Regions from separate parts of the Thermanaerovibrio acidaminovorans DSM 6589 genome, predicted to be linked through region 2. Evidence: riboswitches for the same ligand, from Rfam matches in the RefSeq annotation. Region 2 holds a riboswitch; the other holds the start of a gene.

Region 1 (15,429 bases), 350 kb from region 2:
GTCACCGGCCTTGAGTAGGGGAAGCGGGAGCTGGCCACGTAACCGTCCATCATCCAGACTATCCGGCCCCGGTGGACCACCGGGTACGGGTCCGAGTCGAACAGGAGGAAGGGGGCGATGCGACCCACCATGGCATTTATGTTCCTATTAAACAAAATCCTACTCTCATTAGTCAAGGCGCTGGTGAAGAGGATCTCCAGGTCCTTGAGGCGCAGTGCGAAGGCAAGCCGCCTGAGGGGGGAGCCGACGGGCACCCCTCCGGAGCCCTGGTAGGTGCTTCTCACGTTGGAGTCCCCGCTGGGGTAGTCGAACTCCTTGACCTTGGTCCTCACCAGGGCGTAGGGGTAGTCCATCTCGCCGAAGTAGACCTGGGGGACCGAGATGGAGATCAGGTCCGATGCGGGGGGGATGTCCCTCACGATCAGGTTGGGCAGCCCCCCGGGTTGCACCTGGTTTACCAGGTTCATCACCAGCCCGTAGCCGTGGGTGAACTCCAGGTGCCGGTTCACCCAGGTCTGGCTTCGGAGCTTCCGGTGGTCCAGCTCCCGGACGGAGAGCATCACCTGCCGCTGCTCGCCCCGCAGATTGTACCGGTCCACGTCCACCTGGATGAACTCGTAGTAGGACCGGATCTCCTGGAGCTGCTTGTAGGTCCGAAGCAGGGGCTCGTAGTCCCAGAGCCTCACGTCCCCCATGCCCCGGCGGAGCTCCTCCCCGGTGACATGGGGGGTCGGGTCCGTCTGGACCGTCCTGGCGGAGTCGATGCCGTAGCCCCTCCGGGTCATCCGGATGTGGGACTCTATGTAGGGCCGCTCCAGCTGGAACTCGTTGGGGCGCACCACCAGCTGGTCCACCAGGGGGGGGAGTCCCCCCCGGGCCGCGAAGAGGGCAAGCAGGGCCACGGCGGACAGTTTGAGCCCCCGGAGGGACATGCGCCCCGCCATGATCCAGACCCCCATAGCCAGCAGGAGGGCGATGTTGAGGATCGATATGGGGAGAGCCACCCTGGCCTGGGCGAAGGAGGCCCCGTAGACCACCCGGCCGGGGAAGCCCACCATCCCAAGGAGGTCCAGCCACATCCGGGCGGCCAGGAGGATGGGCAGGGCCCCCGAGAGCCCCCGAAGGGCCAGGAGGCCCTGGGGGGATATGCCCCGGTCCCTAAGCCGAAGGAGCGACAGGATCCCGCCCATGAACCAGGTTCTCCACCCTAGCCCCACCAGCCCCCTTAGGGCCGGCAGGACGAACACGTAGAAGCCCGCGTCCAGGCCGAAGAGGGGGTCCCTCACCCCCAGGGGCTCGAAGGCCAAGGCCACGGGCAGCTTGAGCCATAGGGAGGCCCCCTCCCGCCCCACCAGGGCGGCGGGGAGCAGGGCCAGCATCAACCGGCGCCTGGGAGGCATGGACCCCAGGGAGGCCCAGAGGAACGGCAGGGAAACCAAGGTCCCCAGGCAGAAACCCAGGACCTTAAGGAGCACCCGCCGCAGGAAGACCCCCTGGAGATCCAGGGACCGGAACCACCAAAGCTCGGTGAGGAACCAGGGGAGGGCCAGGAGGGACAGCAGGAGGAGAAGCCCCAGCAGGAGGAGAGCCCGCCTCCCCCGGGGCCTCAGGGCCTCCCTGCCCATCCGCTCCAGGTCCGGGAGGTCGTAGTTGGACCCCTCCCCCTCTATCCACTTCCCCCCGCCGAAGGGCCAAAAGTCACCTAACTTCAAGATCCACACCCCCAAATGCGGCAAAGATTCAGCCTCGATGTGCTATCATGGGCCTAAAGTCCCGAAGGGGGAACGGCCGATAAACGATTGTCCCACAGGACATAAGGATACCTTAAGAGGGGGATGTTTGGTGGAAAAGGGGCCGCTCAGGTACGTTCTGGATAGATACAAGGGAGTCCAGGGGGTGGTGGCCCCCGCATCGGAGCTCACGTCCATCAGCTCCGAGATGGAGCGCCTCCGGGGATCCGAGGACGTGGAGGACCGGAAGGCCTACAGGACCCTGTGGCTCAAGGCCTCGGGGCTCTACTTGGATCTGGTCTGGGGTCTGGTGGAGGCCAAGATAGATGCCTCCAAGGAGCCTCCGGAGGCCCTGGCCTTCTCCACCGAGGAGAGGCTCATCGTGGACTTCGGACATCTCGGGGATGGGATCACCGAGCACAACCCCCACTTCGAACGGGAGCTGGAGGCGGAGGCCCAGCTGGACATATACCAGTACATGCGGCTCACCGACTACCTGGCGGAGACCTACGCTCTCCTCTTTGGTAAGCCCTACCAGGGCCCCAGGGGGAGCTGCGGGATGGAGGAAAAGATCCAGCGTTTCGCGGAAGAGCTGTCCAACCTGGAGCGCCGGCGGCGGATGGCGGTGAGCACCGTGCTGTCCCGGTGCAGTTCCCTATCCGACGAGGAGGTGCAGGGGATCCTCACCGATCTGGAAGAGAACCTGATGATCCACACGGAGTTCCAGCTGAGGACCCGGCGGATCCGGGAGGCCCAGGGTAGCGAGATGGAGCGCTACATGGAGCAGAACAAGCGCTACGAGATCGCCGAGCGGGATCTGATGAGGTGCCTTGGGCAGGCCAACCGGGACGTGCACGAGTTCGGGGACGGGGAGATGAGCAAGGTGCTGGCCCTGCACGACAGGACCAAGTTCCTGGCCAACCTGCAGGTGCACCTTAGGAACGAGGAGCAGCGGTGGAGAACCCGAGTGGAGCTCTTCCAGCGCAAGTTCAAGGGCAAGGGGACCCCGGCCCTCAAGGGGGAGCTGAGGGACGGGCTGAACCGGAAGAAGGAGTTCATGACCCTGGCGTCCCGGATAGCCCGGATGGACACCTCCCCCCTGAACACCGAGCCCTCCCAACCCCCCATAGGGCTCAGGATGGCGGGGGAGATAATGATGGAGCTGACCCCCCTGGATCCGGACCTGCTTAGGGTGCCTCGGGTGCGCATGTACGGCATCCCCCGGGTGATGCTGACCCCCGGCAGGGGCCTTGGGGTCTACGACTGGACCGACAACTCCCTCATAATCCCCCAGTTCTCCCCCTACGGGGGGCACCACAAGAGCTTCTGCTACGCCCTGGCGGCCTTCCGGTGGGACAACGACGAGGACAGGACCCTCAAGGACTCCTACGGGCTCATAAAGGAGAACCGGGACAAGGGGATAAGGGCGCTGCAGGAGTCCTTCTCCCAGGACTACTTCATATGGATGACCAAGGAACGCAAGGGCTATCGGGTGCTGCCCAAGGAAACCTCCAAGTGGTTCCGGGTCCACTTCAAGAAGCCCGAGTAGTCCCCCCCTGACAGAGGGCCCCCCCGGGGCCCTCGTTCTGTCCCTTGGAGGGGGGATTCGATCCGTTACAATGGGGTGAAAAAAACACGGAGGTGTTGCCGCATGGAGAGGTATCCGGTTGGGATGGTTCCAGGTCCGGTGCGCTGTCCCTGGGAGGTGCTGGAGGCGTACCGGGGCGAGTACGGAAGCCCGGACCTGGAGGAGGAGTTCGCCGCCCTCTACCGGCACTGTCAGGGGCGCATAGGGGCCCTTCTCAACTCGAAGGGAACGGTGGTCATCCAGAGCGGCGAGGGGATGCTGGCCCTCTGGGGGGCCCTGAAGAGCGTGATGGCGCCGGGGGACAGGCTACTGGCGGTCTCCGCCGGGGTATTCGGCAGCGGCTTCGCCCAGATGGGGCTATCACTGGGACTCGAGGTACGGTCGGTGGACTTCCCCTTCAACTCCGTGCCGGACCCGGAGGTGGTGCGGCGACACGCCCTGGAGTTCGCCCCACGGATGATCACCCTGGTCCACTGCGAGACCCCCAGCGGGACCCTTTGCACCCTCAAGCCCTTCGGTGAGATCGCCCGGGAGGTGGACGCCCTTCTCTGCGTGGACGCGGTGTCCAGCGCCTTTGGGGCCCATCTGGACCTGGAGGAGGCCCAGGTGGACCTGGGGCTGATAGGCAGCCAGAAGTGTCTCTCCATGCCGCCGGACCTGGCCATAACGGTGGTGAGCCCCCGGGCCGCCAGGGCCATAAGGCAGAGGGGCTACCAGGGGTACGACGCCCTGATGCCCTTCCTCTCCAGCCCGGAGCCGGGGGCCTTCCCCTACACCCACAACTGGCGGGCCCTCATGGCCCTGAGTGCCTCTCTGGAGCTCATCGAGGCGGAGGGGTTGGAGCGGGTGACGGCCCGGCACCTCCGGTGCTCCAGGCTCTGCGTGGAGGGGCTGGAGGAGATGGGGATCGAGATCTTCCCCGAGAGGAGGGAGTACTCGTCCCCCACGGTCACCGCCGCCCTGGTGCCCCAGGGGATCGCCTGGTCCGAGCTGGACCGGCGCCTGAGGGCCATGGGGGTGGTGCTGGGGGGGAGCTACGGCCCCCTGGCGGGCAAGGTCTTCCGCATAGGGCACATGGGGAACCAGGCCAGGGAGCACCTGGTCCAGCGGGCCCTGGACGCCCTCCAGGAGGCCCTCTGCGGCCTCTAGGCCTCAACCTGACGGACGGCCTCCATGACCGCCCTGAGGACCTCGTGGGGATCGATGGCCCCCATGACGGCCCCGGAGTCCGATGCGGCCTCCAGCTCCCGGTAGGAGTCCACCGCCCGGGGGGATATGATGGACCAGAGCATGGGCCCCACGTGTCCCCCCACCCTCTCCGGGTCCCTGACGGAGAAGAGCCCCACCCGGCGGGTGCCTATGGGGCGGGCCATGTGCAAAGGCCCCGTGTCCCCCCCCACCACGCAGAGGGCCATCTCCTCCAGGGCTATCAGGTCCAAAAGGTCGATCCGGTCCACCAGGTTAACAAGCCCTGTGGTCTCCCCCAGGGAGTCCTCCACCAAGCGGGCCGCCTGGGCCTCCTCAGGACCGTTGCCGGCGAGCACCACCCTCAGCCCATGACGGATCAGCATCCCAGCAAGCTCCGCCCACCTCTCCGGAGGCCAGGTCTTGTAGGGCTTGCTGGTACCCACCGCGCACAGGACGAACCCGCCGTCACCCACCAGGCGCCCCATGGCCTCGAGCCGCTCCGGGGCCCCGTAGAGAACCTTCCCCGACGGGGCGGAGATCCCCCAGGCGGATCGGGCCTCATCCAGGGTGCGGTTGAAGGCCCAGGGCAACCGCCGGTGGGAGCCTATCCTTACGCCTATACGGGAGAACAGGGCCATGAGGTCCGTCCTGTCCCCCCTATGAAGGCTGTACATGAACCGGAAGCCCCCATCCCTTATGCGGCCCACCAGCTCCCAGAGGGCCCGGGGGCTCCGGCGCCGGTGATCCTCCAGGCTTATCACCCCGTCCACGTAGGGCTGGGAGGCCAGCATCTCCCGGTAGTGATGGATGCAGAGCCACCACAGCTCCAGTTCCGGGAACCGCTCCTTCAGCGCCTTGGCCTCGTAGGCGGCCAGGATCACGTCCCCCAGGGAGCTGAAGCGCACGAACAGGAGCCGGTCGCCCCCCTGGGGCATCGGAAGGCTCCTCATGACCGGATCCTCTCTATGATGCGGGTGGTGCTGAGCCCCTCGAGGAGCGGCACCACCTCCACCCTGCCGCCCCAGGAGAGAACCTCCCGGTGCCCCACTATGTCGCAGGGCCGGTAGTCCCCCCCCTTGACCAGCACCTGGGGACGGATGGCCCTTATGATCTCCAGCGGGGTGTCCTGGTGGAAGATCACCACCCCATCCACGTCCTCCAGGGCGCACAGCACCTCCGCCCTCAGCTCCTCCGGGTTGACCGGCCGGTTGGGGCCCTTGAGACGCCTCACCGACTGGTCGGAGTTGAGACCCACGATGAGCCGGTCCCCCATGGCCCTGGCGGACCTTATGCACCTCACGTGCCCCGCGTGGAGCACGTCGAAGCAGCCGTTGGTGAAGACCACCGTCTGCCCACCCCTCCGCCAGGTCTCCGCCAGCTGGACCGCCTCCGCCAGGGAGAGGAGCTTCCCGCCCCCCCGGAGGGACAGCATGGACAACAGGTCCTCCCGGGTGACCGCGTAGGTCCCCTCCCGGCCCACCGCATAGCCCCCCGCCCGGTTGGCCCACAGGGCGGCCTCCACCATGTCCGCACCGGCCCCGTAGAGGGCGGCGAAGACCGCCACCGCCGTGTCCCCCGCGCCGGTCACGTCGTAGACCTCCCGGGCGGTTGAACGGTGGTGATGGGCCCCCCGGGGGCCCACCAGGCTCAGCCCCATCTCCGACCGGGTCACCATGATGAAGTCCACCCCGAAGCGCTCCAGGGCCTGACGGGCGGCCTCCTCCACCGGCCCGTCCTGGTTGGGGACCTCTCTACCCAGGGCTATGCCCAGCTCCTTCAGGTTGGGGGTCACCAGGAAGGCCCCCCGGTACCTCTCCCAGTCGGCCCCCTTGGGGTCCACCACCACCGGCACCCCCATGCCCCGGAGGCGGGATATGGCGGCGCCGCACACCGCAGGGGTGCAGACCCCCTTGGCGTAGTCGGATATGACCGCCACCCGGGGGTGAGCCCCCAGGGCTTCCTCCAGGGCGGCCAGGAGCCGGTCCTGGTGGGGGGACGGCAGGGCCCCCGTCTCCTCCCGGTCCACCCGGATCAGCTGGTGGCGGTGGGCCACCACCCGGGTCTTGGTGGTGGTGGGCCGCTCGGTCCTTATGCCCCCAAAGGATATCCCCTCCCGGGAGAGCAGGTCCTCCATGAGGGTCCCGTGGGGGTCGTCCCCCAGGGAGCCCAGGACGGTGACCCGACAGCCCAGCCGGGCCATGTTCCTGGCCACGTTGCACGCCCCCCCAAGGGTGAACCGCTCCTCCTCGAAGTGGACCACCGGCACCGGCGCCTCGGGGGATATGCGCTCCACCCGGCCCCTTATGACCCGGTCCAGCATCAGGTCCCCCAGGACCAGGACGTTCAGCCCCGAGCAGCCCTCGATTGCCTTCAGGGTGCCTAGCATGCCCCATCACCCCCGAAGAGCAGGTCCTCCACCAGGAAGCACAGGGCGTGCTCCAACGCCAGGTGCACGTTCTGGATAACCGCCGTGTCGGAGTCCTCCACCTCCAGGGCCAGGTCCGCCATGGAGGCGATGGCCCCCCCGGACCTGGTCAGGGCTATGGTGGATATCCCCATGGACCGGGCCTCCTCCAGGGCCAGGACCACGTTCCGGGAGGAGCCCCCGGTGCTTATCCCCATGAGCACGTCCCCCCTCAAGCCCAGGGCCCGGACCTGCCTGGAGAAGACCAGATCGAAGGAGTAGTCGTTGGAGCAGGCGGTGAGGAACGACGTATCGGTGGTGAGCGCCAGGGCCCCCATGGGGGGCCGTTCCAGCCGCTTGGACAGCCGGCAGGTGAACTCCGCCGCCACGTGCTGGCAGTCCGCGGCGCTGCCGCCGTTGCCGCACAACATGAGCTTTCCCCCTCCCCGGATGGATGAGGCCACCATCCGCGCCGCCCTGGACAGGAGCTCCAGCCCCTCCCCGCCGGCCCAGCGCTCCAGGGCCCTGGCGGTGGCCCGAAGCTGCTCCGATACGTCCATCATGAACTCAACCCCTCGATATCCAGAATGATCCTCGCCGCCCCCATGAGGTCCGGCGCGGCGGGGAACCCGTCCACCGGACAGGCCCCCTCCCCTACAAGTATCCCCCGGGAGCCCACCCGGATGGCCAGCCCAAGGTCCGACATCTTGTCCCCCACCACCCAGGAGGAACCCAGGTCTATGTGGAGCTCCTCCGCCGCCTTGAGGGCCATGCCCCCGTTGGGCTTCCTGCACTGACAACCCTCCCAGGGGGCGTGGGGACAGTGATAGTAGCCATCCAGCCGGACCCCATGGGCGGCCAGGAGCTCCTCCATCCTGCGGCGAACCGCCTCGTGGGCCTCGGCGGAGAAGAGGCCCCGGCCTATGCCCGACTGGTTGGTGACCACCACCAGGAGGAACCCCGCGTCCCGGAGGAGCCCCAGCGCCCGGGGGACCAGGGGCAACAGCTCCACCTGGGCGGGATCCCCCACGTAGCCCAGGTCCCTCATTATCACCCCGTCCCGATCCAGGAGCACCGCCCGGCTAGGCACCGCCGAACCCTCCCCTAAGGAGCCGCTCCGCCGCATCGATCGCGTCATCCACCGGGATGGATCCCATGGCCTCCTCGAAGGACCGGGCCCCCTCCCGGGGGAGCAGGCTCTCGTGGGGGGTGCACCAGGGGCCGTACCGGAGGGCCAGGTCCCCATGGGAGTAGAGCCCCACCGTGGGGGTGCCGGCGGCGCTGGCCAGGTGCACCGGCCCGGTGTCGTTGGAGACCATCAGGGAAGCCCGCCTCAGCACCGCTCCCAGGACCTCCAGGGACGGGCAGGACCTGAGGTCGATCCCCGCGGAGCCGAGCCCGTCCAGGATCCGCTGGGCCATCTCCACCTCGTCAGGAAGCTTGCCGGTCACCGCCACCCTAAGCCCCATCCGGGCCAGGTGCAGGGCCAGCCGGGCGAAGTTCTCCTCCGGCCAGCGCTTGGGGGGGAAGCTGCCCCCGGGGTTCAGCACCACGAACCGCCCCTCCCCCACCAGACGCTCCGCCGCCTCCTCCGCCGCCTGGGAGATGTGAAAGCGCATGTTCCTGGTCCGGATCGGAACCCCGATGGAGGCCATGCAGATGAGGTTCCGCTCCGCCTCGTGAACCGTCTTGGGAAGCCTCAGCTCCTTAAGCCCCCAGAGGGGGGCGTACCTGGCGCCGCTGAACAGGGGGTTCAGGCCGGACCTCAGGTCCACTATCAGGTCCGGTCTGAAGGCCCTGATCCTGGATATGACATTGAGGCGCCCCCAAAGGCCCGGGTAGTCCCGTTGCCTGTGGTAGACCTCCACCTCCTGCCACATGGGGTCGTGCCTCACCGCCTCCACCGCCCGGGGGCCCACCATTATCTTGAAGTGGGCCCCGGGGAGGAAGAGCCTGAGGTTCCAAAGGGCCCCGGAGGCCAGCAGCATGTCCCCCAGGCACGAAAGCCCTATCACCAGCACCCTGTCCACTTTCTCGGGGTCGACCCTCATGACCGAACCTTCCCTTCGATGGTTTGAAGCCCGCCTATTCTATCACCCAAGGGGGGGCCGCCCCCAGTTGATCCAGCCGGTCCGCCAGGTCCTTGGGGGTGTTGACCCCCAGGAAGGACCGCCGGTACGGCAGGTACCGGAGGGACTCCTCCTCCACCACGGTGACCTCCACCTGGTGGTAGAAGCCCTTGAGGCGCCTCTCCCCCCTGGAGATCGCATCATCCACCGCGGGAAGGCATCCGGTGGAGTAGAAGGCGTGCAACGGCTCCAGGAAGCCCCCCAGCCTGGCGCAGATCACCATGGACCGGCTCTCCATGAGGCTCCACATCTTACGGACCACCGCGTGCTGGACCAGGGGCATGTCGCACCCCACCGCGAAGGCCCAGCCGGAGCGGGCCTCCGCCAGGGCGGATCTTAGCCCCTCCAGGGGCCCCAGCGCCTCGGACCGGTCCACCGCCACCCGGATCGGGACACCGCCTGGTGCGGCGGGGGGAAGCAGCCCCGAAAGGGGCCCCACGTCCCTGGGCCCCACGGACATTATCACCTCCCTGAACCAGGGGGCCATCCGCTGAAGCATCACCTCCCACAGGAAGCGGCCCCCCACGGAGAGGAAGAGCTTGTTGCCCCCCATCCGGGTGCCCCGCCCTCCGCCCAGGATCACCAGCGACGCGTCCATGTGGGCCCCGGGCTCGACCCGGGGGATACATCGTCTCATCCTCATCTCCTCCGCTCCTCCTTGACCCAGAGGATGATAGCACCTGAAGGCCCCGTTGACCCCGGGGCCCGGATGGTGTATGTATGGGGTGACCGCCCAGGGCGGGAGGAAAATTTAATATGCGTTTCCGGGGGAGCCCCACGGGGGGCTGAGAGGAAGGGTGGCCTTCGACCCCAAGTACCTGATCCGGGTAATGCCGGCGTAGGGAGGGAAGCGGCGGGCGCGCGCATTAGACCGGCGCTCCGGGGGCCCCCCGGGGCGCCGGTTCGATTTTGAGGGGGGATGAGATTTGTACAGGGGTGTTGCCATGACCATCGCGGGGAGCGACTCCGGCGGTGGGGCGGGGATCCAGGCGGATCTCAAGACCTTCATGGGGCTTAACGTCTTCGGCGTCTCGGCGGTTACCGCGGTTACCGCCCAGAACTCCATGGGGGTGTACCACGTGGAGAACCTTTCGGTCCGGTCCGTGAGGGAGCAGATCCGGTGCCTCCTCTCGGACTTTCCGGTCCGGGCGGTGAAGATAGGCATGCTGTCCACCGGGGAGATCATGGAGGCGGTGGCGGAGGAGCTCTCCTCCTACCCGGGGCCGGTGGTGCTGGACCCGGTGATGGTGTCCCAGAGCGGGCACAGCCTGATGGACTCGGGGGCCGAGCGGGCCATGCGGGAGAGACTGCTTCCCCTGGCGTCATTGGTGACCCCGAACCTGCCCGAGGCGGAGCGGCTGCTGGGCCTTCCGCCGGGATCCATAGCCACCAAGGGGGACATGCTGGACGCGGCGAACAGGCTGCTGGAGGCGGGGTGCCGGGGGGTTCTCCTCAAGGGGGGGCACCTTCCAGGGGATGACATCTTCGACGTGCTCATATGCGGCGCCGAGGAGGTGCTATTCGAGGACCGGCGGATCCCGGGGGGCAACGACCACGGAACGGGCTGCACGCTGAGCAGCGCCATAGCGGCGGAGCTGGCCGCCGGGGAGGACCTGAAGACCGCGGTGACCCGGGGCAGGGAGTTCGTGAGGAGGGGCATGGAGACGGGGGTCAGGCTCGGGAGAGGGCACGGGTGCCTGTACCACCGGGCCCCGGCCCCCTGGGTGGGTGACGGGGCTTGAGGGTCTCCCACCTGGCATCGGAGGTGGCCCGGCTATCCCCTCTGGTCTATCACGTCACCAACTGGGTGTCGGGCCCCCTCAGCGCCCGGGTCTGTTACGCCCTGGGGGGCAGGGCGCTGATGACCACCCATCCGGAGGAGGCCCTGGAGGCGGCCCGGATGTCCCAGGCGCTGCTGCTCAACCTGGGGACCCCCACGGAGGACCGGGTCGTGTCCATCCGGCGGGCTCTGGACGGGGCGGGGGATCGGCCGGCGCTGTTGGATCCGGTGGGGGTCGGGTCCTTCCCTGGGCGCCTGGACCTGGCTATGGAGATCCTCTCCCGGGGGATCTCGATCCTCAAGGGGAACGGGGCGGAGATCTCCGCCCTGCTTGGGGAGGGGAAGGGACAGCGGGGGGTGGACTCGGACCTGCCGGGACCGCCCCTTGGGGTCCGGAGGCTGGCGGAGGACCACCGGTGTTGCGCGGTCATGACCGGGGAGGAGGACCACGTGGCCCTAGGGGTGAGCTGGGGGCTGGTGAGGCTCCGGGGGAGGGAGGTTCGAGGGGCGGTGCCGGTGCCCGGGCTTGGATGCGCCCTGGGTAGCGCCATGGCCTGCGCCCTGGGGGTGGGGGCGGACCCCTTCTCCGCCGCCCTGTGGGGCTGCGCCCTCTTCAAGGGGGCCCTCCGGAGGGCCCTTGGGGCCTGCTGTGGCCCCGGCAGCCTGGTGGAGGCCCTCATAGACCAGCTACACCGGGCCAGGACCGGGGAGCTGGATGGGGAGAACGTGGAGGTGATCCGGGCAGATGGATGATCGGTGGCTTAGGGAGGCTCTCCAGGTCTACGGGATCCTGGACTCGTCCCTGGGGGACGAGGGGGAGCTGATCGCTCTGGCGGAGATGGCCATTGGGTCCGGGGTAACCGCCCTTCAGCTCCGGTGCAAGGGCTGGGACGGGGGGAGGACCTACCGTCTGGCCCGGGAGCTGGCCAGGAGGTGCGCCTCCGAGGGGGTCCTGTTCATAGTGAACGACCGGCTGGACGTGGCCCTGGCCTCCGGGGCCCGGGGGGTCCACCTGGGGGCTTCGGACCTGCCGGTGGAGGCGGCCCGCCGGGTTGCCGGGGAGGACTTCGTGATCGGCGGCACCGCCAGGACGCTGGAGCGGGGGCTGGAGCTTCAGGCGGCGGGGGCCTCTTACCTGGGCTGCGGGGCCGCATTCCAGTCCGGAACCAAGGAGGACACGGTGGTGATAGGACCCCATGGGATAGGCGTCATAGCCCGGGGGGTGTCCATACCCTGCGTTGCCATAGGGGGCATAGGGGAGCACAACCTGGAACGGCTGAGGGGGTCCAATGTGGCGGGGATCGCCATGTGCGGTGCCCTGTTCCGGCGGGACCCGGGCCGGATGGGGGACCTGTGCGGGGCGGTGAGGAGGACGATCGAGGATGGAGGTGGTCCGGTTGGAGGATAGGAGCCTGGCGCTTAGGAGGCTTGCGTTGGCGGGGGCGCTCTGCGCCCTGGGGGTGGTCATGTCCCCCCTGTCGTTCCCCGTGGGGCCCGCCAAGTGCTATCCCTTTCAGCACGCATTGAACGTGGTGGCGGGCTACTTTTTGGGCCCCTGGTACGGGGCGGGGTGCGCCCTGGTGACGAGCCTGATCAGGATATCACTGGGGACCGGCACCCTCTTCGCCCTCCCGGGGAGCATCCCCGGGGCCCTGCTGGCGGGGTTGGCAGCCCGGGCGATCAGGGGGCACCTGGTCCCCGCCCTGGGGGAGGTGATGGGCACCTGCCTGGTGGGGGCCTACCTGGCCTCCGCCCTGGTGGGGCCCATGATGGGCAGGTCCGTATCGTTCCAGTTCCTCCTGTCCGCCTTCGCTATCAGCTCCGTGCCGGGGGCGGCGCTGGGAGCCCTGGCGGTGAGGCTGAGCCATGGCCGAGTCCTGGGGCTGGTCGGGGGGCGGTTGAGCGACAACCTAAAGTAAGCTATACTGACGCAAAGCTTACAGAAGGGGGGCATGGCGGTGGATCTGATGGGAAGGCTGAGGGTCCTTGGGGACTCTGCCCGGTTCGACGCCTCCTGCGCCCCCTTCAGGGAGAGGGCCCTTGGTGTCCTGCCCGGGGTGGTCTGGGCCAACCGTTGCCGGGTCCTCAAGGTGCTCATGAGCAACCGGTGCGGCTACGACTGTGCCTACTGTGTGAACCGGGCCAGCTCCCCGGTGGATCGGGCCCAGATGGAGCCCCGGGAGCTGGCGGACCTGTTCGCCTCCCTGTGGCGCAGGGGGTTGGTGCAGGGGATCTTCCTCAGCTCCGCGGTGGTGGGCTCCCCGGACGGGACCATGGAGAGGATGATCCGGGCGCTTGAGATCATCCGGCGGGAGCATCGATTCGGGGGCTACGTGCACGCCAAGGTGATCCCCGGGTCGTCGTTTGGCCTGATCCGGCAGATGTGCCTCCTGGCGGACCGGGTGAGCGTGAACCTGGAGGTCCCCTCCGAGGAGGGGTTGAGGGCCCTGGCCCCCCAGAAGGAGGGCAGCGCCATCCTGGCCCCCATGGGGAGGGTGGCGTCCCTCCTGGAGGAGATGGGGAGCTCGGGACATCTGAAGGGGGGGCACACCACCCAGATGATCCTGGGGGCCACGGAGGACCCGGACCGGGAGGTCCTCAAGGTCTCCAGCGCCCTATACCGCCGATTCAGGCTGAGGCGGGTCTACTACTCGTCCTACGTCCCCGTGTCGGAGGACCCAAGGCTTCCCCGGAGGGACCCGGACAGGCTACGGGAGGTCCGGATCTACCAGGCGGACTTCCTGATGAGGCAGTACGGGATGAGCTACCGGGAGATCCTGGGGGACCGGCAACAGCTGGACCGCCGGCTGGACCCCAAGGCCTCCTGGGCGCTCAGGAACGTCCACCGGTTCCCGGTGGACCTGAACTCCGCGGAGGCGGAGGAGATCCTGATGGTGCCCGGCATAGGTCCCAAGGGGGTCAGGGCCATCCTGGAGGCCCGCCGGAGGGGCAGGCTTCGGATCGAGGATCTTGGGTCCCTGGGGCTCCGGGTGGGCAGGATAAGGCACTTCGTCACCTGCGACGGCCACCGGCCCCGGCTTCTCGAGTCATCCCATCTGGAGGAGCTCCTTTCCGCTCCCCCACGGCAGGCGAGCCTCTTCCAATAAGACGCATAGCCCCATGGGATAGGGTCCAGGACCCTAGGATAAAGGGCATGATAGAGGACCGCGGGGCCCCGAGGGGCCCCGCGTGCTTTACCCAAAAGATCAAGGATGATCAATGCCATTGACCTCTCTGGAGCCCCTGGGCTAGATCCGGGTCTCCATGTCTGGATGACCGAAAGTTCAGCCCGCCCCCTTGCGCTGCCCGCTAGATCCGCTAAAATAAGCAAAACTGATCATATCCAATCAACTTCGATCAAAAAAGGGGGGATCTCATGCTCCCGGAGGAGAGACGATCGGCGATCCTGGCGCTGGTGGGCCAGGGGATATCCTCGGTGCCCCAGATAGCCCATCGGGTTGGGGCCTCGGAGGCCACGGTGAGGCGGGATCTGGCGCACCTGGAGGAACGGGGGCTTCTACGCCGGACACATGGGGGGGCGTTGCCGGTGGGCTACGGGGCGGAGCCGTCCTTCAAGGAGAAGCGGGTCAGGAACCTGGAGGAGAAGCGGGCCATAGGGACCGCCTCCGCCGGGCTGGTGGAGGACGGGGAGCGGGTCCTGATCGACGCGGGGACCACCACGATGGAGCTGGCCCGGGGCCTATTGGGGCGTCGGATAACGGTGGCCACCAACTCGCTGGACGTGGCCCAGGTGTTCATGAACGACCCGGTGGTGGAGCTCTGGGTCATAGGGGGTGTGATGAGGAAGTCCCCCCGGTCCCTGGTGGGGTTCCTGGCGGACATGGGGCTGGAGGCCCTTCGGTTCGACGTGGCCTTCATAGGCGCCAACGGGGTGAGCGCCCCCTTCGGGGCCAGCACCCCGAACCCGGAGGAGGCCAGGACCAAGGCCCTCATGATCCGGTCCGCCGCCCGGGGATACCTGCTGGTGGACCACTCCAAGCTAGGGCGGGACAGCGCCTGCCGGATGTTTCCCCTGGAGGAGCTGACCGGCCTGGTGACCGACTGGGGGGCGGATGATGAGGAGGTGAGGGCCCTCTCCCGGGTGGTGAAGGTGCTGAGGGCCGGGGAGGACGGAAGATGGCTATAGCCACCGTGACGCTGAACCCCGCCAAGGACAGGACCGTGTTCCTCCGGAAGTTCCGCCCCGGCCAGGTTAACCGGGCGGAGGGGGAGCACCTGGCCCCGGGGGGCAAGGGGATAAACGTGGCCTCCTTCCTGGGGGACTACGGGGTCCGGGAGGTCTACGCCCTGGGGCTCATCGGGGAGGAGGACATGGGGCTCTTCCGGTCCGCCATGGAGGCCCGGGGAGTGGGACACATGTTCACCCCCCTGCCCGGGCGGGTCCGGGAGAACATAAAGCTCTCGGACCTGGCGGAGATGACGGTGACGGACGTGAACCTGCCGGGGCCCCGGTGGGATCCGTCCCACCTGGAGGCCCTCATGGGGGACCTCAAGAGGTGCCCGTGCCGGGTGGTGGTCATCTCCGGGAGCCTCCCCCCCGGCTGCCCGGAGGACACGGTGGCCCGGCTGGTGGAGGAGTCAAAGCGTAT
Region 2 (15,429 bases):
GGGCTCCGCCTGGGACTGGATAAGGGACAGGGCCCGGGAGGCCTTCGCGGTTGTGCCCCTGGCGGGCATCGCCAGGCCCGCCATGTACATCGAGGACCCCCTCTACACCTATGAGCTGGACTTCGAGGAGAACCTCAAGGTGGTCCGGATATGCGCGGAGCTGAGGCAGTGGGTCATCTTCCCCTCCACCTCGGAGGTCTACGGCATGTGCCCCGACCGGGAGCTGAAGGAGGACGAGAGCAACCTGGTGCTAGGCCCCATCCGCAACGTCCGGTGGATATACAGCTGCAGCAAGCAGATGATGGACCGGGTCATATGGGCCATGGGGATCTCCAAGGGGCTCCCCTTCACACTCTTCCGGCCCTTCAACTGGATAGGTCCCCGGCAGGACGACCCAAGGACGCCTAAAGGCAACCGGCTGGTCCCCCAGATGCTGGGCAACATAATAAGGCGGGAACCCATAAGGCTGGTTAACGGGGGACATCAGCGGAGGAGCTTCACCGACATCGAGGAGGGGGTCATGGGGATCCTGAGCATCCTCAGGAACCCGGATGCGGCGGTGGGGGAGATCTTCAACCTGGGGAACCCGAGGAACAACCACTCGGTCCGGGAGGTGGCCCTGGCGCTGGTGAGGGCCGCTTCCCGAATCCCCGGCTACGAGTACGCCTTGGAGATCCCCCTGGTGGAGGTCTCCGGGGAGGAACACTACGGCAAGGGATACGAGGACGTCCAGGACCGGCTACCCAGCGTGGATAAGGCGGCGTCAAAGCTGGGATGGGTGCCCAAGGCCACCCTGGACGAGATCCTGGACAGGACCGTCCGATACTACCTGTAGGAGGTGGGCCCATGAAGATCCTGGCCTTGAAGGTGGACGTGGACACCCTCAGGGGGCATCGGGAGGGGGTGCTGAACCTGCTGAACCTCTTCGATCGCCTGTCTCTGAAGGCCAGCTTCTTCTTCAGCATGGGGCCCGACAACTCGGGCAAGGCCATAGTCCGCATCTTCCGCAAGGGGTTCCTGGGGAAGATGCTGCGCACCAAGGCCCCGTCCACCTACGGGTTCAAGACCCTGTTCTACGGGACCCTGATCAAGGCCCCCATGATAGCCCAGTCGTTCCCGGGGCTCCTGAAGGAGACGGCGCGCCGAGGACACGACTTCGGCATCCACGCCTGGGACCACGTGAAGTGGCAGGACCGGATCCACAAGCTCCCGGTGACCACCATCGAGGCGGACCTGCGGCGGGCCTTCGATCTTTTCTACCAGTACACGGGACATCAGCCCCGGAGCTTCGCCGCCCCGGGCTGGCAGGTGAGCCAGGACGCCCTGCTGGTGCTGGACTCCATGAGGCTCCGGTACACCAGCAACACCCGGGGGCTCTTCCCGTACGTTCCCCGCTGGGGCCGGAAGGCCTTCTCCACCCTGGAGATCCCCACCACCCTGCCCACCATGGACGAGCTCCTGGGACGGCGGGGACTGAAGGGGGAGGAGATGGCCCGGCACCTGGCTTCGTTGCTCAAGGAGGGGCTCAACGTGTTCACCCTCCACGCGGAGATGGAGGGGCTGTCCCAGATCGGGGTCTTCGAGTCCTTCCTCCGGTCCGCCATGGACCAGGGGGCCAAGTGCGTTCCCCTGTCCTTCGTGGCGGACCAGATACCCCGGGACGAGCTGCCCAGGTGCGAGATCGGGATTGGCACCGTGGAGGGCCGGGCGGGGACATTGGCGGTCCAGGCTACGGAGGCCTGAGACCCAGGGCAATTTAAACAGGAGGTAACGATCCCACATGAGGATATCCGTCATAGGAACCGGCTACGTCGGTCTGGTGACCGGCGCCTGCCTTGCGGGCTTCGGCAACCGGGTGGTGTGCGTGGACGTGGACCAGGAGAAGGTCCGGATGCTGAACCAGGACCGGGTGCCCTTCTACGAGCCAGGGCTCGAGGATATCATACGGAACAACCGGACCGCCGGCAGGCTTGGCTTCACCTGTAGCCTGGAGGAGGGGATCCGGGGGGCGTCGGTCTGCTTCATAACCGTGGGGACCCCGTCAGACGTGGACGGCAGCGCGGACCTCCAGTACGTGCTGGCGGTGGCCCGGCAGATAGGGGCCCACATGGAGGAGCCCCTGGTGGTGGTCACCAAGTCCACCGTGCCGGTGGGCACCGCGGACAAGGTGAGGGCCGCCATCCGGGAGGAGCTGGAAGCCAGGGGGGTCCAGATACCCTTCACCGTGGCGTCCAACCCGGAGTTCCTCAGGGAGGGGGCGGCTGTGTCGGACTTCATGTGCCCCGACCGGGTGGTGATAGGCACCGACGACCCCGCCACGGAGGAGACATTGAAGGAGCTCTACTCTTTCCTTCCGCCGGAGAAGGTGCTATGCATGGACATCCGGTCGTCGGAGATGACCAAGTACGCCGCCAACGCCATGCTGGCCACCAAGATATCCTTCATGAACGAGATGGCCCGGATCTGTGAGCTGGTGGGGGCAGACGTGGAGAAGGTCAGACTTGGGATAGGCTCCGACTCCCGGATAGGCTACGCCTTCATATCCCCCGGTTGCGGCTACGGGGGCTCCTGCTTCCCCAAGGACGTGAGGGCCCTGAGGCACACCGCCCTGAGGCACGGCTACTCCCCCCGGATATTGCAGGCGGTGGAGGACGTGAACGAGTCCCAGAAGCACGTGATCTTCCAGAAGATCCTTCGCCACTTCGGCCAGGACATATCGGGGCTCACCTTCGCCATATGGGGCCTGTCCTTCAAACCCAACACGTCGGACATGAGGGAGGCGTCGTCGGTGACCCTGATCCAGGACCTCCTGGGGGCCGGGGCCCGGGTGAGGCTCCACGACCCCAAGGCCATGGATGAGGCCCGCCACATCCTGGAGGGTCGTAGCGGGGTAACCTTCGTGGAGGACCAGTACGAGGCCATCAAGGGAGCCCAGGGGCTGGCGCTGGTGACCGAGTGGGACGTGTACAAGCAGCCGGACTTCCAGCGGATCCGGGAGGAGATGGAGAGCCCGGTGATATTCGACGGCCGGAACCAGTACTCCCCCCAGGAGATGCGCCGCCTGGGCTTCACGTATTACGCCATAGGACGACCCAACAAGGGCTAGGGCCTGGCATCCAGGCGGCCAGGGGCCATCCGCAATATCACCCTTGACCTGAGGCTAAAAAAAATTTAAACTTGCAACGCATCGGGGGAGCCGAAGGGCTGAGAGGGGAAGGCCATCCTTCCCGACCCCTTGAACCTGATCCGGGTAACGCCGACGAAGGGAAGGTGCGGGATTCAATACGCCGTCCCCGATGCGGGGGCGGCGATTTCATTTTTCACCAAAGGGGAGTGATTCGGTTGGATAACACAAGGGTTAGGATGCTGACCGAGGGGGCGGTGGCGGCGGCCCTGTCGCTGGCGTTGTCGTTCCTCAAGGTCTTTCAGATGCCCCAGGGGGGCTCCATAACCCTGGAGATGGTGCCCCTGCTAGCCTTCGCCGCCATGAGGGGCGTGAGGGCCGGGGCCATGTGCGGCGCCACTTCGGGGCTGCTGCAGATGATGCTCAACGGCTACGTGGTGAACCCCGTCCAGGCGGTGCTGGACTACCCCCTTGCCTTCGGCCTCCTGGCCCTCGGGGGCCTACAGACCCGGGACCTCAAGGGTACCGCCTTGGCCATGATCCTGGCGGGGCTGGCCAGGCTGACCTGCCACGTGCTGTCCGGGGTCATCTTCTTCGCCTCCTTCGCACCGGAGGGGAGCAACGTGTGGGTCTACTCCATCACCTACAACGCCACGTTCCTTGTCCCCTCCCTGGCCATATCGATGCTCATCGCCCTGCCCCTGGTGAGGCGCTTAAAGGGACGGATATAGGACCTACGCGAAGAGGGGGCCCCAGGGGCCCCCTCCAAAATCCTCCAAACTCAGAGGCTCAGATCTTGCCCTCCGCCTCCACCGACTCCTTCTTGACCAGCCACCGGCCCCAGTCGAGCCCCACGGGACCGCTCAGGACGTAGGTGAAGCACAACACCACAGGGGCCCGCTCCTTGAGAACCACCGAGACCACCCCCAGGGTCACCAGGAGGGCGGTGGCCCTGAGGCGGTTGAGGTCGCCCCGGTGGACCTTCTTCAGGTTACCGTAGGGGACTCTGGAGACCATGAGGCCCCCCAAGACCGCCATGAGGGCCGAGGCGGCCCACCAGGGAATGTATATGCCCCCCATCACGAAGGAGACCAGGGTCAGCCCCGCGGCCGGTATGGGGAGCCCCTGAAAGGGACCCACCACGTGGGTCACGTTGAACCGGGCAAGCCTCAGAACCCCGCAGAGGGTGAAGAAGGCCCCGGAGAGGGCCCCTATCAGCCCCCCCTCCAGACCCACGTAGGCGCTGTAGGTCATGAAGGCGGGCACCGCCCCGAAACTGAGCGCGTCCGCCAGGCTGTCCAGCTCCACACCGAAGTCGCTACTACCCCCCAGCATCCTGGCCACCCGGCCGTCCATGTAGTCGAAGATAACCGCCACCCCCACCAGCCACGCGGCGGGCAGGAAACGGTCGTAGTAGCACAGCGCCAGCGCCAGGAAGCCGCACAGCACGCTGCCGCTGGTTATCATGTTGGGCACTATCTTCCTGAAGGGCAGGTCCCGCTTGAAACGTCTTCTCAACTCTTCACCACTCCCACCGGGGTCTCTCCGGCCCTCACCCTCTGCCCCAGACTCACCACCGGCTCCACCGAGGCAGGAAGGTAAAGGTCCACCTTGCTCCCCAACTTGATCATACCATACCGCTCCCCCCGGGCGAACCTGGAGCCCACCGGGGCCCAGGCCACGATGCGCCGGGCAAGCAGCCCCGCTATCTGGACCAGCATGGCGTCCCCGTGGGGGGTCCTTATCCCCACGTAGAGCCGCTCGTTGTTCTCCGACGCCTTGGGCTCGAAGGCCAGCCACTTGCGGCCCGGCACGTAGCGGAGGTGGAACACCTCCCCCTGGAAGGGCATCCGGTTCACGTGCACGTCCAGGGGGCTCATGAAGATCCCCACCTTGCAGCACCGGCCCACCACCGGGTCATCTATCGGCTGGATCTCCACCACCTTGCCGTCCGCTGGGCTGACCCAGACGGAGGGATCCTCCGGGGGGCGTCTCTCCGGGTCCCGGTAGAACCAGAAGAGGAACCCCAACGGCAACGCGAGCGCCAGGGAGACGGGCCTGGAGATGAACCAGGCGCCGGCCATCATGAACAGCACCGCCCCTATGGACGGAAGTCCGTGCCGGTTTATCATTCCCCTTCCTCCATGGAGCAGCGGATCACCGTCACGTCCGCCACCTGATCCCCCTCGTCTAGCCTCACAAGGGTGAGCCCCATGGCGGAACGGCTAAGGGAGGACACGTCCCGGGCGGAGAAGCGTACCACCCGGCCCCTGGAGGTGATCACCATTATCTCGTCGTCGTCCGCCACGCCCCAGGCACCCACCAGGTGGCCAGTTCGCTCCCCAAGCCTCATGGCCCGGACCCCCATGCCGCCCCGGTGATGGACCGTGAACTCCTCATACCGGGTCCTCTTGCCCATCCCCAGCTGGCTTATGAACAGCACCTGCCGGCCGGGCATTATCACGTCGCAGCCCACCACCAGGTCGTCCGGGTCCAGCTTGATCCCCCGGACCCCCTTGGCGGCCCTGCCCTGGGGACGGAACTCGGTCTCGCTCACCCGCAGGGTCTGCCCCTTGGCGGTGGTGAGCAGCAACTGGTCCTCCCCGCCGGTGAACCGCACCCGGGCTATGGTATCGTCCTCCTCAAGCCCCAGGATCCGGCGACCCGCCCGGGTTATGCCCTCCAGCTCCCCCACCGGCAGCCGCTTGGCCAGCCCCATCTTGGTAACCAGGAAAACGAACCGGGCCCCTTCCAATGCGCTGTCCCGGAAGGTGACAACCGACTCCCCCTCGTCCAGGGAGATGAAGGTGCTAACGTGCTTGCCCCGGCCGCTCTTTGGCTCCGGTATGGCTAGACACTTGAGGGAGAAGACCCTGCCCCGGTCGGTGAACAGGTACAGGCTCCGGTGGGTGGTGGTCACCGCCACCAGGGAGACCTCGTCCTCCCCCTTCACCGCCGCCCCCTTAACCCCCTTGCCTCCCCGGGCCTGGCAGCGGTAGTCCTGGAGTGGCATCCGGCGGATGAACCCGTCCCGGGTCATGGCCACCACCACCTCGGTCTCGGGGATCAGGTCCTCGTACGACACGTCGTCCACCGAGTCCTCGATGACGGTCCGCCGCTCGTCCCCGTAGGCGCGCTTCACCTCCAACAGCTCCTCCCGGACCACCGAGTCCAGCTCGGCGGGATCCCCCAGGATGAGCCGGTAGCGGGCTATCTGGGCCATGAGCTCCGCCAGCTCCTCCTGGAGCTTGTGCTTCTCCAGGCTGGTGAGCCGCTGGAGCCTCATGTCCAGTATGGCCTGGGCCTGGGCCTCAGTGAAGCCCAACTCCTCCACCAGCCTGCCCTTGGCCACCAATGGGTCCTCCGAGGACCTTATGAGGGCGATCACCATGTCTATCATGTCCAGGGCCTTCACGAGCCCCTCCAGTATGTGGGCCCGCTCCTCCGCCTTCCGGAGCCGATACTGGGTCCTCCGACGGACCACCATCCGCCGGTGGTCGATGAATATCTGAAGGAGCCCCTTCAGGTTCAGCTCCACCGGACGGCCGTCCACCAGGGCCAGGTTTATCACCCCGAAGGTGGTCTGCAGCTGGGTCCTGGAGTAGAGCTGCCTCAGCACCAGATGGGGGTCGCTGTCCCGGTGGAGCTCCAGCACCAGCCGGATCCCCTCCCGGTTGGACTCGTCCCTGACGTCGGTTATTCCGTCCAGCTGCCCCGCCTGGACCCCCTTAACTATGGTCTCGATCAGGTTGGACTTGTTGACCATGTAGGGGATCTGGGTTATCACGATGGCCTTCTTGCCCCTCTTGGCGTCCTCGATCTCCGCGCATCCCCGGACCACTATCTTGCCCCGGCCGGTGGTGTAGGCGTCGATTATCCCGTCCCGGCCCATGATGACCCCCCCGGTGGGGAAGTCGGGGCCGGGCACGTGGGTCATCAGCTCCCCCACCTCCACGTCCGGGTTGTCCAGCAGGGTGCAACAGGCGTCCACCACCTCCCGGAGGTTGTGGGGGGGCATGTTGGTGGCCATGCCAACCGCTATGCCGGTGCTACCGTTCACCAGCAGGTTCGGTATCCGGCTGGGCAGCACCGCGGGCTCCTCCAGGGACTCGTCGAAGTTGGGGAGCCAGTCCACCGTGTCCTCGTCTATGTCCGCCAACATCTCCTCCCCCAGGGAGTGGAGCCGGGCCTCGGTGTACCTCATGGCCGCAGGGGGATCCCCATCGATGGAGCCGAAGTTGCCCTGCCCGTCCACCAGGGGGTACCGCATGCTGAAGTCCTGGCTCATGCGGACCATGGTCTCGTATATGGCCGCGTCCCCGTGGGGGTGGTACTTACCCATGGTCTCCCCCACCACCCGGGCGGACTTCTTGAAGGGCTGGCTGTGCCTAAGCCCCAGCTCCCTCATGGCGTAGAGGATCCGCCGCTGGACCGGCTTCAGACCATCCCGGGCGTCCGGAAGGGCCCGGCCCACGATGACGCTCATGGCGTAGTCGATGTAGCTGTGCTTTATCTCCTCCTCCAGGGGAAGGGGGATCACCTTCTGGAAGAGATCGGAGCTACCGTTACCCTTTTCCATCCAATCGTGCCTCCGACGAAAAGAAATGAACCGCCCTGCCGGAGCTGCCTGTCCCGGCGGGCGCCCCTAGCATTCTACCATTTAAGTCCTGATGAAACAGCGGGCTCACCAGCGGTCCCGGTGAACCACCCCTTCATCTATTCCCCTATGGGGCTCCTTCTCCTCGTCTGGATGCCCTATGGCGGCTATGCCCATTATGGCGATGTGGTCCGGCACGGAGAGGATCATCCTCATGGCCGCCTCCCTCTCCGGGGAGTGCTTGACCCCCAGCCACACGGACCCCAGCCCAAGGGCGGTGGCCCCCAGAAGGATGTTCTGCATGGCGGCGGAGCAGTCCTCCTCCCAGTACCTGGCGGCGTAGTCGTTCTTCGTGGGATCCCCGCAGACCACGATGGCCAGCTGGGCCTGGAAGAGCATCTTGCCGTAGGGGTGAGCGTCCGCCATCCGGTCCAGCACCTGCCGGTCGGTGACCACGATGAAGTGCCAGGGCCTGGAGTTGGCGGCGCTGGGGGCCGCGCAGGCGCACTGCAACAGGAGGCTGATAACCTCCTCCCCCACCTCCCCGGGCCTGAAGCGCCTTATGCTCCTCCTAGAAAGTATGGTTCGGATCATATCGTTCACGTCAATCATCCTCCCTGTCGGACGAAGCGGGCTCCACCACCCGGCCGGTTATTGGGGACGAGAGCACCACCGAAGTGGTGGTCTGACCGTAGAAGCCCATCTGGTTGACAACCTCCTCCAGGTGACCCACCGAGGACACCACCACCTTCAGGATGATCCCGTCAGTGCCGGTCACGTGGTGGCACTCCAACACCTCCGGGATCCTCTCAGCGATCTGGTCCGCCTCGTGGATCCGGCTGGCGGGGATGGCTATCCTTATGAATGCGGTGATGGGGAAGCCCAGCTTCTCGTAGCTCACCACCGCCTTGTAGCCCTTTATTATCCCCGCGTTCTCCATCCGCCTTATCCGCTCCGCTATGGCAGGGGACGAGAGCCCCACCTTGCGGCCCAGCTCGCTGTAGGATATCCTGGCGTCCTCCTGAAGAGCCCTCAGTATCTTGCGCCCAACCTCGTCAAGGCACTTTTCAACCTGCATCGCACTTCCCCCGCTTCCGTCGTTCCGCAATTTTAGTCCCCCAAAGATCGGGGATATCCCTTAAAATAATACCCTACTTCCCCGTTTTTCCAAACACCTTGCCCCTCCAACTTGGCAACCCGGGAGCGGACCTTGTGCCCATATCATATTGAACCAAAAGAGGTTTATGGTTTACAATGTCCTTACATCCCAAAATTGTAACGAGGAGTGATCGAGATGGCCGCCACCAAGGTCGTAGTAGCGCTGGGGGGCAACGCCCTCCAGGAGGCTGGGACCCCGCCCACCGCGGAGGCCCAGCTGGAAGTGGTGAAGAAGACCGCCACCTACCTGGCGGAGATAAGCAAGAGGGGTTACGAGATGGCGGTTGTGCACGGCAACGGGCCCCAGGTGGGCAGGATCGTCCTGAGCCAGGAGATCGCCGCCCAGGCCAACCCTGAGACCCCCGCCATGCCCTTCGACGTGTGCGGCGCCATGAGCCAGGGCTACATCGGCTACCAGATCCAGCAGGCCCTGAGGGACGCCCTCCGGAACCGGAACCTGAACATCCCGGTGGTGACCCTGGTCACCCAGGTGGTGGTGGACGCCAACGACCCGGCCTTCAAGAACCCCACCAAGCCCATCGGCCCCTTCTACACCGAGGAGGAGGCCAAGAAGCTCATGGCCGAGAAGGGCTACGTGATGAAGGAGGACGCGGGCCGCGGCTGGCGCCGGGTGGTGGCCTCCCCGGAGCCCAAGAAGATCACTGAGATCTCCGCGGTCAAGCGCCTGTGGGACACCACCATAGTGGTCACCGCCGGCGGCGGCGGCATCCCGGTGGTGGAGAACATGGACGGCTCCCTCTCCGGGGTCGCGGCGGTCATCGACAAGGACCTGGCGGCGGAGAAGCTGGCGGAGGAGATCGAGGCGGACATCCTCCTCATCCTCACCGAGGTCGACAAGGTCTGCATAAACTTCAAGAAGCCCAACCAGCAGGAACTCTCCCACATGACCGTGGCGGAGGCCATAAAGTACATGGAAGAGGGCCACTTCGCCCCCGGGAGCATGCTCCCCAAGGTGATGGCGGCGGTAAAGTTCGCCAGGACCTTCCCGGGCAAGAAGGCCATCATCACCTCCCTCTACAAGGCGGTGGACGCCCTGGAGGGCCGGGAGGGCACCGTGGTAACCATGGCCTAAGGCCATACCAGGAAACTCAGCGGGGGGCCCGGAGAGCCGGGCCCCCATCCTTTACCCAATGAACCAGCCCATGAGCCCAACCGACCCGGACCCCATAACCGGCACCTTTGTAAGGCGCCTCAACCGCTTCGTGGCCCTAGTTCAACCGTCGGGATCGGAACCGGTCCAGGCCCACCTCCCAAACCCGGGGCGGCTACTGGAGCTGCTCTTCCCAGGACAGAGGGTCATGCTACTCCCATCCGGGGGATCCAAACCCTACCGCATATACGGCACCTTCAGGTACGGGGACTTCGTCTACCTGGACACGGTGGCCATGAACCGGGTGGCGGAGGACCTGATCCGACGGGAACTGATAGCCCCCCTCCAGGGGATGACCGTCAAGGGCCGGGAGGTCAGGTCCCAGGACTCCAGGTTCGACCTCCTGCTGGGGGGACCCCAAGGGGATATGCTCCTGGAGGTAAAGACCTGCACCCTGTTCACCCGGGACACCGCCTTCTTCCCCGACGCCCCCTCCGAGAGGGCCGCCAGACACGCGAGACACCTCTCCCACCTCACCGGACAGGTCAGGACCGGCATCCTCTTCCTGGTCCAGTCCCCATCCCCCACCCGCTTCCTGCCCGACTGGCACACGGACCCGGACTTCGCCCGGGCGCTGCTGGACGCACGGGAGGCGGGGGTATCGACGATGGCGGTGGGGATCCACCTGGACCACCGGCTGGAGCTCCTCCAGGAGCCAAGGGAGCTGGCGATCCCCCTGGAGGGGGTGCGCCCACACCTGGCGGATCGGGGGGCATTCCTGGCCATGATGGCCCACGGGGGCCAGCAGGGGCTCCAGGAGGGCGAGGAGCTAACGGTGCACGTCTCCCCCCACGGGGACCTGCTGTCCCGGCGGATGGGGGCCTTCTCCAGGTGGGCTCAGAGGACGTCCAAGGCAGACCCCGCGGGCCCCAATCTCGTCCGGATCTTCCCGGTGAGGAGCGCCGATCCGGTGACGGACCGCCTGGCGGAGGGGCTAGCCGCCCTTGGGGGCCGGGAGGTTGCGGGGGGCCCCACCCTGGGCAGGGACTTCAAGGTCTCCCTGGGACCCGGGACACCAAGGGAGATCTTCGAACTGGTGCTGGAGGTCCGGGCGGGGATAGATATTTAACCACCGGGGGAGGGTCGCCCTCCCCCGGCCACTCTCTAATCCAGCCTGGGGGCCTCGGACAGGAGTTGCCGGGCTATCCGCTGGCCCGTAGGGGTGGCGGCGAGTCCCCCCTCGGAGGTCTCCCTCAGGGCGGAGGGCAGGGCCAGGCCAACGCTGTCCATGGCGTCCACCACCTCGTCGGGGGGCACGGTGGACCTGATCCCCGCCATGGCCAGGTCGGAACAGAGCACCGCCATGCCCACCATGGTGCCGTTCCTGAGCACGCAGGGGACCTCCACCAGCCCCGCTATGGGATCGCACACCAACCCCATGATTGACTGGAGGACCAGGGCGGAGGAGTGGAAGACCGCCTCCGGATCTCCCCCCCTCAGGTACGTGAGGGCCGCGGCGGCCATGGCGGCGGCGGCGCCGCACTCCGCCTGGCATCCCCCCTCGGCCCCCGCCAGGGTGGCCCTCTGGGCGATGACGGACCCCACTGCCCCCGCCACGATGAGGGCCTTGAGCAGCTCCTCCTCCGATGGGTCGTTGAGCCTGGAGTAGGCCCCAAGGACCCCGGGCACTATGCCGCAGCTGCCCGCGGTGGGGCATGCCACGATGCGCCTCATGGCGGCGTTCCCCACCGCCACCTTCATGGCCATGGAGCAGGCGGTGGCCACCAGGTCCCCCGAGAGGGCCCCCTGGGACCTCCGGTAGGCCTCCAGGGCCTCCCCCTCTCCCCCCACCAGCCGCCCCCGGGGGGGGCGCTGCTCCACCGACAGGACCGAGGACTTCATCTCCCGGAGCCGGTCCAGCATCCGGCCGGCTATCACGTCCCTGGGAAGCCCCCTCTCCTCCTCCTCCATGGAGAGGATGGCCTCCGGCAGGGGCAGGCTCCTGCAACGTTCCAGTATGGACTCGAAGGATCTCATCGCACTTCCTCCCCGCCGGCGGGTATCAACATCAGGCGCCTTATCGCACTGTGGCAGCCCTTTATCCTCTCCACCACCTGCTCCGGGGGCAGGCCGTCCAGCTCAAGCACCATGGCGGCCCCCTTGCCACGCCCCTGCCGGTGGACGTTCATGGACCCCACGTTGATGCCCGCCTCCGCCAGGATGGCGGTGACCGCTGCTATGACCCCCGGCTCATCCCGGTGAAAGGTCACCATGGTGGGCAGCTCACCAGTGGCTCTGAGGACGAAGCCGTCCACCTCCTGGAGCTCCACCGCCCCCCCGCCAAGGGAGGCACCCACCACCTCCATGGTCCTCTCCCCCTCCCGGATGACGAACCGGACCGAGTTTGGATGGGCCCCATCCACCTTCTCCCCGTGGAACCGGTAGCGGACCCCCCGCTCGGCGGCGATCCGGAACGAGTCCTTCAGCGCCTCATCGCTGGGGGAGAAGCCCATGAGCCCCGCCAAAAGGGCCCTGTCGGTCCCGTGTCCCCAGAACGTGGCGGCGAAGCTGCACCGAAGGTATATGTCCACGTCGGTCACCTCGCCTCCCCAACAAAGCCTCGCCAGGTTGCCCAGCCTCACCGCCCCGGCGGTGTGGCTGGATGAGGGCCCCACCATCACGGGACCCACTATCTCCTCCAAAGCCATCTGAACACCTCCAAAACTAGCCGCTCATGAGCCCCTTGAGGACCGGCTTCTGAACCATGGCCACCATGGGGTCCCTCGCCATGGCCTCCTCCACCTCCTCCTGGTCCAGGGCGCTGATCACCACCACCGGCACGGGCTTTAGCCCCCGGGAGGATTCCAGGGTCCGGATCCCCTCCAGCACCTCCGCCCCGTCCGCCCGGGGCATCAGCATGTCAAGCACCACCCCGTCGAAGGGATTGCCCAGATCCAGCGCCTCCTCGAAGAGCCTCAGCGCCTCCTGGCCATCCTCCGCCAGGACCACTTCCCCCATATCCTCCAGGTATATCCTGAACAGCCGGCCGCTGCTGACGTCATCATCCGCCACCAGGAAACGCAAGGCCATCACCCCACAATCTCACTTTAAGTTCAATTTTACCATCCGATCCCAGCCCGCGGAAGGATCCCCAACCATGGGATGGGGGGGCGGGAACCGCCGGTGATGTTATAATTTTCTTCAGATCCGAGGGGTAACTTAACCCCCATAAAGTTCAAATTAAGCTGGGGGGGGTTTGATGAGGGAGGTGCGCTTCAAGGTCCCCCTCATGTTCACCCTTCTCTTCCTGGCCCTGTCGGGGATTCTGTACCTTTCACTGTTGGCCCGGGCGGACCGGGTCCTCTACCAGCTCGAGCTGTCCAACGGGATCAAGGGGGGCGAGGCGGTCAGGAACTTCCTGGACCACCAGGCCCGGCAGCTGGACCTCCTCTGTCTGGACTGGGCCAGCTGGGATCAGATGTACCACTTCGTTGAGGGGCGGATGGAGTCCTTCGAGAGGCAGATCCTGAGCTACGAGAGCCTGGAGAACGCGGAGGTCTCCCACGGGGCGTTGTTCCGCAGGGACCTCACGGTGGTCTGGCACGGGAAGCCCGAGGGGAGGATCAGGTCCGTGGTGCCCTGCGCCCCGGAGGAGCTCACCAAGCTGCGGGAGACGGTGATCCGGGCGGAGAGGTACGGGTACGCCCGGGGGCTCACGGTCATGTCGGACCGGATACTGATGGTATCCGCCAGGCAGGTCAAGGACACCGCCATGGGGCTCCCGTACAATGGATGGCTTGTCCTGGCCAGGCCCCTGGCCTCCGCCGGGGAGCTCCGGAGGGTGTTGCCCAGCCTGGTTGACGTCCGTCCCTCCCAGGTGGCCATGGAGCCCAAGGTGGTCACCGTGCCGGTGAGCCCCTCGGTGATGGAGACCCGGGTCCCCCTGATGGACATAACCGGCCGCTGGTCCATGGAGGCCCGGCTCCGGGTGGATCGGTGGATCGCCATGGGGCTTCGGGAGCTCATGGGGATGGTGCTGGTGGGGATCGCCATGCTGGGGGTGAGCCTAGGCACCGCCATATTCCTATGGCACAGGACCAGCATATCCCAGCCGTTGGAGGAGATGCGGCGCCGGATATCCCGAATGATCTCCGAGGGGGGCTTGAGGCCCCTGGAGGCTCCATCGGAGGAGCTGGAGTCGGTGGTGGGGCTCGCCAACCTGCTGATAAGGCACTGCACCACCATGGAGCGGCGGCTCATAGGGGAGAACCGGCGGATCCGGGAGATCCTGGACGGGATGGACCTGTTGGTGGCCCTTTGCACCACCTCCGGGGACGTGACCTTCGCCAACCGGGCCATGAGGGACCTCTTCGACTCCCTGGAGCCCCTGGTGGGCCGGAAGATATGGGAGATCGGGGACGTGGAGGACCGGGAGAGGATCAGGGACCGGTTCCTGGCCACCGCCGAGGGGGCCCCTCAGCTGATAAGGGTCCACCTGAGGGAGAAGCGCACGTCCATGGTGATGAACATGTCCCACGTTCACCGGGTGGGAGGCGACGGGGAGGTGCTGGTCCTATGCAGGAGGTCCAGCGCTCACATCCCCCCCGGCATCTTCGCCTGATTCCATCCGGTGCCGCAGGCACCCCATGGTGCGCAGGGTGACGAGCCCACTGACCTTGAAACAACCCCATAGGCCCGCCAGGGCAATCAGGAGCTTGAGGGGGGTCACGGGCCTCAAGTCCAGCGACAGGCCCGGCCACAGGGCCCTCACCGCCAGGCTGTAGATAAGGTATCCCCCCCAGAGGAGGCCAACCCGGAGGATGGCCTCCACGCAACCCATCCGGTCTTCGAAGGACCTGGCCATCAGCGGTCCGGCACCAGTTCCTCGTCCCCCAGGGGAAGGTTGAGCACCTGCCCCACCTTCAGCCGAGACGGATCGGACAGGCCGTTGTGCCGGGACAGCACCGTCCAGGCCTGCCCCTCCCCGTAGAGCCGGCGGGAGATGAGCCACAGGCTGTCTCCCCGCTGGACAGTGTAGCTCCGCTCCACCTGGAGCCCCCTCAGGTCCACGTTCTTGATCCCCTCCATGGCGTAGAGGGCCATCTCCACCTGATAGCGGGTGAGGAGGCTTGGCACCTTGCCGTAGGCCCGTACGGAGTCCCCATCCTGCTCCACCAGGACCTCCACCCTGCCCCGGGAGGCTGATGTGCCCTGCCTCACCCGGGTGAAGCCCAGGGTGTAGGTTCCCTTGACAGGCTCGGAGAGCTTGGAGATGTCGTAGTAGTAGTGGGCCTCCAGGGGGGTCGGTTCCGGACCCCGGAGCCACCGCTCGATCCCCTTGGCCCCCAGGGAAAGGGCCACCAGCAGCACCGCCACCCCGCCGACGGCCATGAGGGACTTCACCGCCAGCCCCATCCGGTAGGCCGCCAGGATGACGGA

Evidence for each region. A riboswitch is a leader RNA that binds a small molecule or an ion and turns the genes downstream of it on or off. The one in region 2 is predicted to bind thiamine pyrophosphate.
Region 1: it holds a riboswitch for thiamine pyrophosphate, as region 2 does, so the genes downstream of both, thiD (bifunctional hydroxymethylpyrimidine kinase/phosphomethylpyrimidine kinase) here and thiT (energy-coupled thiamine transporter ThiT) in region 2, are expected to answer to the same signal.

Annotation. Positions count from the first base shown of each region.
Region 1 covers NC_013522.1:1,781,910-1,797,338, forward strand. The annotation lists gene TACI_RS08810 (UPF0182 family protein) at 1-1,721, opposite strand, end outside; gene TACI_RS08815 (hypothetical protein) at 1,843-3,279, shown strand; gene TACI_RS08820 (pyridoxal-phosphate-dependent aminotransferase family protein) at 3,382-4,467, shown strand; gene TACI_RS08825 (glycosyltransferase family 9 protein) at 4,464-5,456, opposite strand; gene rfaE2 (D-glycero-beta-D-manno-heptose 1-phosphate adenylyltransferase) at 5,453-6,892, opposite strand; gene TACI_RS08835 (D-sedoheptulose-7-phosphate isomerase) at 6,886-7,473, opposite strand; gene TACI_RS08840 (D-glycero-alpha-D-manno-heptose-1,7-bisphosphate 7-phosphatase) at 7,470-8,000, opposite strand; gene TACI_RS08845 (glycosyltransferase family 9 protein) at 7,993-8,961, opposite strand; gene mobA (molybdenum cofactor guanylyltransferase) at 8,996-9,682, opposite strand; TPP riboswitch at 9,796-9,901, shown strand; gene thiD (bifunctional hydroxymethylpyrimidine kinase/phosphomethylpyrimidine kinase) at 9,966-10,781, shown strand; gene TACI_RS08860 (hydroxyethylthiazole kinase) at 10,778-11,572, shown strand; gene thiE (thiamine phosphate synthase) at 11,565-12,227, shown strand; gene thiW (energy coupling factor transporter S component ThiW) at 12,202-12,738, shown strand; gene TACI_RS08875 (putative DNA modification/repair radical SAM protein) at 12,772-13,926, shown strand; gene TACI_RS08880 (DeoR/GlpR family DNA-binding transcription regulator) at 14,196-14,966, shown strand; gene TACI_RS08885 (1-phosphofructokinase family hexose kinase) at 14,957-15,429, shown strand, end outside.
Region 2 covers NC_013522.1:284,909-300,337, reverse strand. The annotation lists gene TACI_RS01385 (bifunctional UDP-4-keto-pentose/UDP-xylose synthase) at 1-835, shown strand, start outside; gene TACI_RS01380 (polysaccharide deacetylase family protein) at 847-1,743, shown strand; gene TACI_RS01375 (UDP-glucose dehydrogenase family protein) at 1,781-3,106, shown strand; TPP riboswitch at 3,180-3,286, shown strand; gene thiT (energy-coupled thiamine transporter ThiT) at 3,343-3,855, shown strand; gene pssA (CDP-diacylglycerol--serine O-phosphatidyltransferase) at 3,914-4,642, opposite strand; gene TACI_RS01360 (phosphatidylserine decarboxylase) at 4,639-5,256, opposite strand; gene gyrA (DNA gyrase subunit A) at 5,253-7,703, opposite strand; gene TACI_RS01350 (nitroreductase family protein) at 7,809-8,333, opposite strand; gene TACI_RS01345 (Lrp/AsnC family transcriptional regulator) at 8,326-8,799, opposite strand; gene arcC (carbamate kinase) at 9,016-9,972, shown strand; gene sfsA (DNA/RNA nuclease SfsA) at 10,031-11,119, shown strand; gene sdaAA (L-serine ammonia-lyase, iron-sulfur-dependent, subunit alpha) at 11,155-12,027, opposite strand; gene sdaAB (L-serine ammonia-lyase, iron-sulfur-dependent subunit beta) at 12,024-12,698, opposite strand; gene TACI_RS01320 (response regulator) at 12,715-13,080, opposite strand; gene TACI_RS01315 (CHASE4 domain-containing protein) at 13,250-14,611, shown strand; gene TACI_RS01310 (hypothetical protein) at 14,564-14,854, opposite strand; gene TACI_RS01305 (LysM peptidoglycan-binding domain-containing protein) at 14,854-15,429, opposite strand, start outside.